Regions from separate parts of the Variovorax sp. PMC12 genome, predicted to be linked through region 3. Evidence: predicted binding sites of a transcription regulator. Region 3 holds the regulator's gene; each other region holds the start of a gene.

Region 1 (2,198 bases), 2.6 Mb from region 3:
CGCGCATCAGGCCCGCGCAGCCCAGCGTGGACGTGGGACGGAACACCTCGGGGTCGAGGAAGTCGTCGTCCACGCGGCGGTAGATGACGTCGACGCGCTTCGGCCCGCGCGTGGTACGCATGTAGACGAAGTTGTCCTTGACGAACAGGTCCTGCCCTTCGACCAGCTCCACGCCCATCTGCTGCGCGAGGAAGGCGTGCTCGAAGTAGGCGCTGTTGTACATGCCCGGCGTGAGCACCACCACCGTGGGCTCGGCCGTGGCCGGCGGCGCGCTGGCGCGAAGCGTCTCCAGCAGCAGGTCGGGGTAATGCGCGACCGGCGCGATGCGGTTCTGGTTGAACAGCTCCGGGAAGAGCCGCATCATCATCTTGCGGTTCTCGAGCATGTAGCTCACGCCGCTGGGCACGCGCAGGTTGTCTTCGAGCACGTAGTACTCGCCGTTGCCCTCGGCATCGGGGGCGCGGACGATGTCGATGCCCGAGATGTTCGAGTAGACGTTGTGCGGCACGTTGACGCCCATCATCTCGGGGCGGAACTGCGCGTTGTTCAGGATCTGCTCGGCCGGGATGATGCCGGCCTTGATGATTTCCTGGTCGTGGTAGACGTCATGCAGGAAGCGGTTGAGCGCCGTGACGCGCTGAACCAGCCCTTTTTCCATGCTGTCCCACTCGTTGGCCGGAATGATCCGCGGCAGCAGGTCGAACGGGATGAGCCGCTCGGTGCCGGAACCGTCTTCGTCCTTCGCGCCGTACACGGCAAAGGTAATACCGACCCGGCGGAAAATCATTTCCGCCTCTTCACGCCGCGAACGCATCACCTCACCGGGTTGCTTCGCGAGCCATTGGTCGTAGCGCTTGTAATGCTGTCGGATCGCAGCCCCCGCATAGGGCAACTGCTCATACATCTCGTCGAATTTGTGCATGGAACGACCAATCTCCTTGAGCCGTAGCTTAGCAAGTTCGAGGCCAGTAGAACCCCTTATGCGGCGGCCGGAGACGGGTCGAAGCTCTTTTTTTTGCGGGCTACCGCACCGGGGTTTCGGCCGGCGGCTGCTGCTTCTTGCGCGGCGAGAGGAATTCCTTGATGCGCTCCCCGCTCTCGTCGCCGTAGAGGCTGGCAACGGAAGATTCGCGCTCGGCATCGAGCTGTTCCCGCCGGCTGCGGCCCCGGGCAGAGTGCACGAGCTGCTTGATGCGCGCCTGCACTTCGAACGGCCCGCGGGAAAGCTCCTGCGCCCATTCGAGCGCCGTGGCGCAGGCACTGCCGCGCGGCACCACCTTGTTGACCACGCCCCAGTCGTGCAGCCGCCTGGCGCTGCAGGGCTTGCCGTCGAGCAGCATCTCCAGGGCCGCCTGCGGCGGCAGCGAACGCACCAGCGAATCGGAACCTCCGCCGTCGGGCGTGAGCCCCAGGTTGACGTAAGACATCGCGAACCTGGCGTCTTCCGCCGCCACGATGAGATCGCAGGCCAGGCACAGCGAAAAACCGCCCGCCACGGCCGCACCCTCGACCGCCGCGATGACGGGCTGGGGCGCTTCCTGGATCGCCATGATCCATTCGTTCAGCGCCTCGAGGTGGCCGTGCTGCTCGGCCTCGGGCAACTTGCGCTGCCGCGCCAGCCGCCGAAGGTCGCCGCCGCCGCTGAAGTGCTCGCCCTCCCCGCACAGCACGATGGCGCGCACCGTGCGAAAGCCCGAGGTGGCCCGCAGCGCCTTGGCCGCCGCGCGGTAGACCGCCGGGTTGACCGCGTTGCGCGCGGCCGGGTTGCTCAGGGTCAGCACCAGCACCGGACCCTCGCGGTGCGTCTTGAGCCTTGCGCCGGACGTGGCCGTGGCGCTCGCGCTGGTGATGGTCGGGACGGCGGTGGTCATGGCGCGGGCCCGGAAAACCGGCCCCACCGGCAACTGCTGCGATCTTGCATGGCATTCCCTTTGCGTTGTTTCAGACCGTATAACGCACGCGACCACTCGCCGGCGCTACCTCAGTGATGAGTACTTTACGCTTAATTTGACAATTAATTCACGATTTCAACGCGTTCAGGCACACGATGCCGCCAGTAGCGCGCATGGCGCTCGCGCTCGCAGGCGACATCGTCAGGCTGCGTGCTGCGCCAGTGGGCGGCACCGCAGCGGGGGCTGTCGACCAGCCGTACCCCGTGGGCCGCGTACCGCGCCGCCACCTCGGGCGCCGGGTGGCCG
Region 2 (2,198 bases), 1.5 Mb from region 3:
GAATGCCAGCGCGCGCAGGGCGTCGATGTCGTGGCGGCGATGGTCTGGCGGGATGTAGGCGGCGGTGTGCATCTTGGGGGCCTCGAAGCGGGAAGGCCGCGATGTTCGGGCGCCCGGTGCCGCGGCGGCGCGCCGCCGGGACGGATTGCCCCCGCTTTGTGACGAGCGGTGGCCCCCAGGGACGAAATTCGCCGGCCCCAGGGGGCGATTTCGCGAGAATTCCGGGCATGGGCGATCCACGCAAGAACCTCTACGAACGCTACGAGCCGATCCGCCGCTATGTCGAGGTGGGCTTCTGGATCGTGCTGATGACGCTGCAGGCCGCGTTCAGCACCCTGGTCGCGATCGCGGATGTCGGCAATCGCGCGGTGCCGCATGCCCGCTGGGAAGTCGTCACCTGGGAGGTGTCGAGCCACTTCGTGCTGTTGCTGCTGGTGCCGGCGCTGGCGGCCATCGAGCGCCGGCTGGCGCCGCTGGCGAGCAGGCACTGGTTCCGCTTCCTGGCCTGGCACCTGGCGGCCAGCGTGGCGGTCAGCGTGGTCCACGTGGCCGGCATGTTCGGGCTGCGCTCGCTGGTCTATTCGATGGCCGGCGAGCACTACGGCTTTTCCAGCTGGACCGCCCAGTGGGGCTATGAGTACCTGAAGGACGTGCGGGTGTACGCCAGCATGATCTTCGGCATCTGGGTCTACCGGCGGTTCCTGCTGCGCTTGCAGGGAGAGGCCCGGGTGCTCGATTCGCCGGAGGAGGGAGCGACAGAGGCGGCGCCCTCCGTGCCGGAAGCCACGCCACCGCCGCCCCCGCGCCCCGAACGATTCCTCGTGCGAAAGCTGCGCCGCGAATTCCTCATCGCCGCCACCGACATCGACTGGCTGCAGGCCGAAGGCAACTACGTGGGCCTGCACGTCAACGGCCACGACTACCTGCTGCGCGCCACGCTCACCGACTTCCTGACCCAACTCGACCCCGACCGCTTCGCGCGCGTGCACCGCAGCCATGCGGTGAACCTGGGCCGCGTCAAGGAAATCGAGCCGCTGGACGGCGGCGACGCCCGGCTGCACATGCACGACGGCACTACGGTGCCCTGCAGCCGCCGCTACCGGGACGCACTGCGCGCCGGCGCGGGCTGATCCGGTGCGCGAACGGGCTTGGCAAGCCCGTTATTGGTTCGTTCTGCACCATCAAAGAGCTTTCAGGCACCTTTTTTGCTTGCTCACGGCGCCGCTCCGAGCAATTCGGGTGCGTTGCACCAAATCAAACCAAAAAACTGCAAGAAGCTTCAATGGACGCACTCAAACAGGGCGCTGACGCGCTGTTCATCCTTCTCGGCGCGATCATGGTGTTGGCCATGCATGCCGGTTTTGCCTTTCTGGAGCTCGGCACCGTCCGAAAGAAGAACCAGGTCAATGCGCTGGTGAAGATCCTGGTCGACTTCTCGGTGTCGACCATCGTGTACTTCCTTGTGGGCTACGGCGTGGCCTATGGCACGCATTTCTTCGTGAGCGCCACTGAACTGTCGGCAAGAAGCGGCTACGAGCTGGTGAAGTTCTTCTTCCTGCTGACCTTTGCGGCGGCCATTCCGGCCATCATCTCGGGCGGCATCGCGGAGCGCGCCAAGTTCTGGCCGCAGCTCATCGCCACGGCGGTGATCGTCGGCTTCGTCTATCCGCTGTACGAAGGCATCGCGTGGAACAAGCACTTCGGCATCCAGGGCTGGATAGCGTCGCTCACCGGCCACGAATTCCATGACTTCGCCGGCTCGGTGGTGGTGCACGCCGTGGGCGGCTGGCTCGCGCTGCCGGCCGTGCTGCTGCTGGGCGCGCGGCGCAACCGCTACCGGGGCGACGGCTCGCTCAGCGCACACCCGCCGTCGAACATTCCGTTCCTGGCGCTCGGCGCATGGGTGCTGTGCGTGGGCTGGTTCGGCTTCAACGTGATGAGCGCGCAGAGCATCGACAAGATCTCCGGCCTCGTCGCCGTCAACTCGCTGATGGCGATGGTCGGCGGCACGCTGGTCGCGCTGGCCATGGGCAAGAACGACCCCGGCTTCGTCTACAACGGCCCGCTCGCGGGGCTCGTGGCCATCTGCGCCGGCTCCGACCTGATGCACCCGCTGGGCGCGCTGGTGGTGGGCGGCGTGGCCGGCGCGATCTTCGTCAAGATGTTCACGCTGGTGCAGAACAAATGGAAGATCGACG
Region 3 (2,198 bases):
TCGCGCCGCTGTCCAAGCAGCACATGGAAGAGCGCCTGTCCGAACTGCTGGCCGACCTGCGCGTCGACCACCTGCGCGATTCGCCGGCGTTGGCGCTGTCGGGCGGCGAGCGACGCCGCGTCGAGATCGCACGCGCCCTGGCCACCCAGCCGCGCTTCATCCTGCTGGACGAACCCTTCGCCGGCATCGACCCGATCGCCGTCATCGAAATCCAGCGGATCATCAGCTTCCTGAAAGAGCGCGGCATCGGCGTGCTCATCACCGACCACAACGTGCGCGAAACGCTGGGCATCTGCGATCACGCGTTCATCATCAGCGACGGGCATGTGCTGGCACAAGGTACGCCCTCGGAGATCGTCGACAACGCCGAGGTACGCAGGGTGTACCTAGGCGAACACTTCCGTATGTAAGGAAGGGTCGGGTTCTCCACATGAAGCAAGGGCTGTCCCTTCGCGTCTCGCAGCACTTGGCGTTGACGCCCCAGCTGCAGCAGTCGATCAGGCTGCTCCAACTCTCCACGCTCGAACTGAGCCAGGAAGTGGAGCAGATGCTCGACGAGAACCCCTTCCTCGAGCGCACCGCGGAAGAAGCGGCGCGCGAGGAGTTCGGGCTCGACACCGCCGACGCCCCCGCTGCGCGCGATGACGGCAGTGACGGCGGCGACGGCGAGAGCGACTTCACCCCGCCGCCCGCCAGCACCTCCACCGCCTCGACCGAGACCGCCACCACCACCACGGCCGACTCCGACGGCCCCGCCGCCGAGATCGCCGAGCGCGAGCCCGACTGGGAAGGCGACGGCACCGTCGACATGGCGCCCGACGACAGCGAGTGGGGCAGCGACGCTCCCGCGCGCCAGAACAACCTGGGCGACGACGAACGCGCCGACGCCACCGAACTCGCGCGCAGCCAGGAATCGCTGCAGTCGTTCCTGCACCGCCAGGCGCTGAGCCTGCGCCTGAGCGAGAACGACAGCGCCGCGCTGCGCTTCCTGATCGAGTCGCTCAACGACGACGGCTACCTCGAAGACTCCCTGCCTGCGCTGGCCTCGGGCCTGGCCGGCGACGACAACGACCAGTTCGACGACCTGGTGCACCACTTCCAGGTGGCGCTCGGCCTGCTGCAGAGCCTGGAGCCGGTGGGCGTGGGGGCGCGCGACCTCGGCGAATGCCTGAGCATCCAGCTGCGCGCGCTGGCCGCCGAGGACGACGACGAAGACGAAGAGCAGGCACAGGTCTACAAGACCGCGATCGCCATCTGCAAGCAGCCGATGGAACTGCTCGCGCGGCGCGACTTCAAGCGCCTGGCCACGCTCACCCGCAGCAGCGAAGAGCTGGTGCGCTCGGCGCTGCAGGTCATTGCGCGGCTGGAGCCCAAGCCGGGGCGCCGTTTCGTCGACGTCGAGCGCAACATCGTCATTCCCGACGTGATCGTCACCAAGACCGGACGCGGCACCAACGTCAAGTTCCGCGTCATGCTGAATCCCGAGGTCATGCCGCGCCTGCGCGTGCACGACATCTATGCCGGCGCGCTCAAGTCGCACAAGGGCGAGGGCAGCCAGGCGCTGTCGCAGCGGCTGCAGGAGGCGCGCTGGTTCATCAAGAACATCCAGCAGCGCTTCGACACCATCCTGCGCGTGAGCAACGCCATCGTCGAGCGCCAGAAGAGCTACTTCGTGCACGGCGAGCTGGCCATGCGCCCGCTGGTGCTGCGCGAAATTGCGGACGAACTGGGCCTGCACGAATCCACCATCTCGCGCGTGACCACCGCCAAGTACATGGCCACGCCGTTCGGCACGGTCGAGCTGAAGTATTTCTTCGGCTCGGCGCTGGGCACCGAGACCGGCGGCAATGCGTCGAGCACGGCGGTGCGCGCGCTGATCAAGCAGTTCGTGAGCTCCGAGAGCATCAAGAAGCCGCTGTCGGACAGCCAGATCTCCGAGATGCTGAAGGAGCAGGGCATCGAGTGCGCGCGCCGCACCGTGGCCAAGTACCGCGAAGCCTTGCGCATTGCGCCCGCCAACCTGCGCAAGGCCCTGTAGAAAGCCTTCGATGAGCCGTCTCCCGATGTCGCGCTGGGGCCATTGGGTGATCGCTTTGCTGGCCGTGCTGCTGTTCAGCGGCTGCGCCACCCTGCCCGACGAGGCGCCGCGCCCGCCCACCAAGGCCATGGCCGTGTCGCCCGACACCGCGCTCGGCAAG
Region 4 (2,198 bases), 240 kb from region 3:
ACCAGCGCGCTTTCATAGAGCAGCGCGGCGGCCTCGGCGAGCGGGGCATAGGAAATAGTGACGGGCGAGCCGCCCATGGCCAGCAGCCGCGCGGTCGCGTCGTTGAACGCCCGTTCGGCGGCGGTGTCGCCGAAGAAGCTCAGCCTGTCGGGCACGCCGAAGCGGAAATGCGCGGGCAGCGGCTTGCGGCTCAGGGGAATGTCGCGGGAGTAAGGGTCGCGCGCGTCATGGCCCGCGGCGGCCAGCAGCACGTCGACCGCCGTGGCGACGGTGCGCGCGAAGATGGAGACGCAGTCGGCGCTCTGCGCCGCGGGCACCACGCCGAAGGTGCTCAGCAGGCCGCGCGAAGGCTTGAGGCCGACGATGTTGTTGAGCCCGGCCGGCACGCGGCCCGAGCCCGCGGTGTCGGTGCCCAGCGCGAAGTCGACCTCGCCGGTTGCCACCACATAGGCCGAACCCGAGCTGGAGCCGCCCGAAACGTACCGTGCGTCGAAGGCGTTGGGCACCTCGCCGTACGGCGAGCGCGTGCCGTTCAGGCCGCAGGCGAACTGGTCGAGGTTGGTCTTGCCGGCCAGCGATGCACCGGCTTCGAGCAGGCGCTGCACCACGGCCGCGTGGACCGTGGGGAGCCGGTCGAAGGCCGGGCAGGCCGCCGTGGTGGGCACGGCGGCCACGTCGATGTTGTCCTTGACCGCGAAGCGCAGTCCGGCGAGCGGCAGGGCGAAGTCCAGGGCCTTGCCGGCCGCCGCATCCGCCAAGGGCGCGGCGAATTTCGCGATCCAGGCGGCGTCGGGCGACCCGCTTTCCCGGTTTTCTTCATGCACCATCATTAGGCATCCAAACATGTGTACAAGTTGAGATGCAAACGGCGTGCCAGCGGCTGCCGAGGTCGCGCAGCCCGCTCGATAGGTATCAGCCGTTGGGTGTCATGTCGTGAAACACCGCGGAACCGGCTTCGCCGGGCCGCAGGTGTTGCCCCCCTGCAAGGGGGTTGGCGCAGCGACACGAAGTGCGCGAAGCCTGGGGGTGAGCTATTTCCTTGCGTCGCGGTAGAGCTTCTCGACCTTGGGCAGGTTGGCTTCCAGCTTCGTGATGCGGTCCGGCCCGCTCGGGTGCGTGGAAAGGAAGTTCAGGCTCCCCTGGTTCTTCGACGCCGCGGCCATCTTCTGCCACAGCGACACCGAAGCCTTCGGGTCGTAGCCCGCGCGCGCCGCGAGTTCCAGCCCCACGAGGTCGGCCTCGGTCTCGTCGCTGCGGCTGAACTTGAGGGTGATGAGCTGCGTGCCCGCGCGCGCCGCCAGGTCGCCCACCTGGCCCCAGCCGAGCATCTGCGCACCCAGCGAGAGCACCGCGCCGGTGCCCGCGCTCTTGGCCATGCGGGCGCGCGCGTGTTCGCGCAGCGCGTGAGCCATTTCGTGGCCCATGACCATCGCGACCTCGTCGTCCGTGAGCTTGAGCTGGTCGAGGATGCCGGTGAAGAAGGCGATCTTGCCGCCGGGCATGCAGAAGGCGTTGATCTGCTTGCTGCCGATCAGGCTGACCTCCCACTTCCAGCTGCGGGCGCGCGAGTTCCACGGCGTGGCAAACGGAATGAGGCGGGTCGCGATGGCGCGCAGGCGCTGCAGCTGCGGGTCGTTGTCGCCGGCGAGCGCGCCCTTGGCGCGGGCCTGTTCGAGCAGCTGGCCGTATTGCTGCACCCCGGCCGCCTCGATCTTGTCGGCGGGCACGAGGTTGCGCGCCACCGATGCCTTGCCCACGTCGACCTGCGCCAGCGCCGGGCCGCCCAGCGCCGCGCCGGCGGCGGCCAGCAGGAAGGCGCGCCGGGGATTCCAGGGCGACGCCGCGGAAGGAAGGGCGGAGACGGCGGCGGTGCCGGAGGAAGAGCGCTCGCATCGTATGCACATAGGGGCCGGATCATAGGAACAAATGAAGACAAAGGGGCCGCCCGAGGGCCTGCGCCGCTCATGGACAATCCGGGCACATGTCCGCCTCGCCTGCCGAAACCCCCACCCCCCCTTCCCCGCCCTGGCGCGACGCCCTCAAGGTCTACCTGGAGCCCGCCACGCTGCGCATGCTGGCGCTGGGCTTCTCGGCCGGGCTGCCGCTGCTGCTGGTGCTGGGCACGCTGAGCTTTCGCCTGCGCGAGGCCGGCATCGACCGCACCACCATCGGCTACCTGAGCTGGGTCGGGCTGGCCT

Evidence for each region. The regulator sigma-54, encoded in region 3, starts transcription at its own class of promoters, with help from an activator protein. The targets are predictions, from matches to a motif close to TGGCANGNAANCTGCTTT.
Region 1: C4F17_RS01125 (circularly permuted type 2 ATP-grasp protein) is a predicted target of sigma-54. The motif match lies at 951-968, and genes of this name have one in related genera.
Region 2: C4F17_RS09480 (ammonium transporter) is a predicted target of sigma-54. The motif match lies at 1,195-1,212, and genes of this name have one in related genera.
Region 4: atzF (allophanate hydrolase) is a predicted target of sigma-54. The motif match lies at 859-876, and genes of this name have one in related genera.

Annotation. Positions count from the first base shown of each region.
Region 1 covers NZ_CP027773.1:226,162-228,359, reverse strand. Annotated here, with positions in the region: gene C4F17_RS01125 (circularly permuted type 2 ATP-grasp protein) at 1-922, opposite strand, end outside; gene C4F17_RS01120 (oxepin-CoA hydrolase, alternative type) at 1,023-1,871, opposite strand; gene C4F17_RS01115 (DNA internalization-related competence protein ComEC/Rec2) at 2,015-2,198, opposite strand, start outside.
Region 2 covers NZ_CP027773.1:2,040,442-2,042,639, reverse strand. Annotated here, with positions in the region: gene C4F17_RS09490 (acyltransferase family protein) at 1-72, opposite strand, end outside; gene C4F17_RS09485 (LytTR family DNA-binding domain-containing protein) at 228-1,130, shown strand; gene C4F17_RS09480 (ammonium transporter) at 1,283-2,198, shown strand, end outside.
Region 3 covers NZ_CP027773.1:3,535,690-3,537,887, reverse strand. Annotated here, with positions in the region: gene lptB (LPS export ABC transporter ATP-binding protein) at 1-410, shown strand, start outside; gene C4F17_RS16370 (RNA polymerase factor sigma-54) at 431-2,038, shown strand; gene C4F17_RS16365 (phospholipase D family protein) at 2,049-2,198, shown strand, end outside.
Region 4 covers NZ_CP027773.1:3,779,835-3,782,032, forward strand. Annotated here, with positions in the region: gene atzF (allophanate hydrolase) at 1-830, opposite strand, end outside; gene C4F17_RS17480 (M48 family metallopeptidase) at 1,032-1,904, opposite strand; gene C4F17_RS17485 (AmpG family muropeptide MFS transporter) at 1,982-2,198, shown strand, end outside.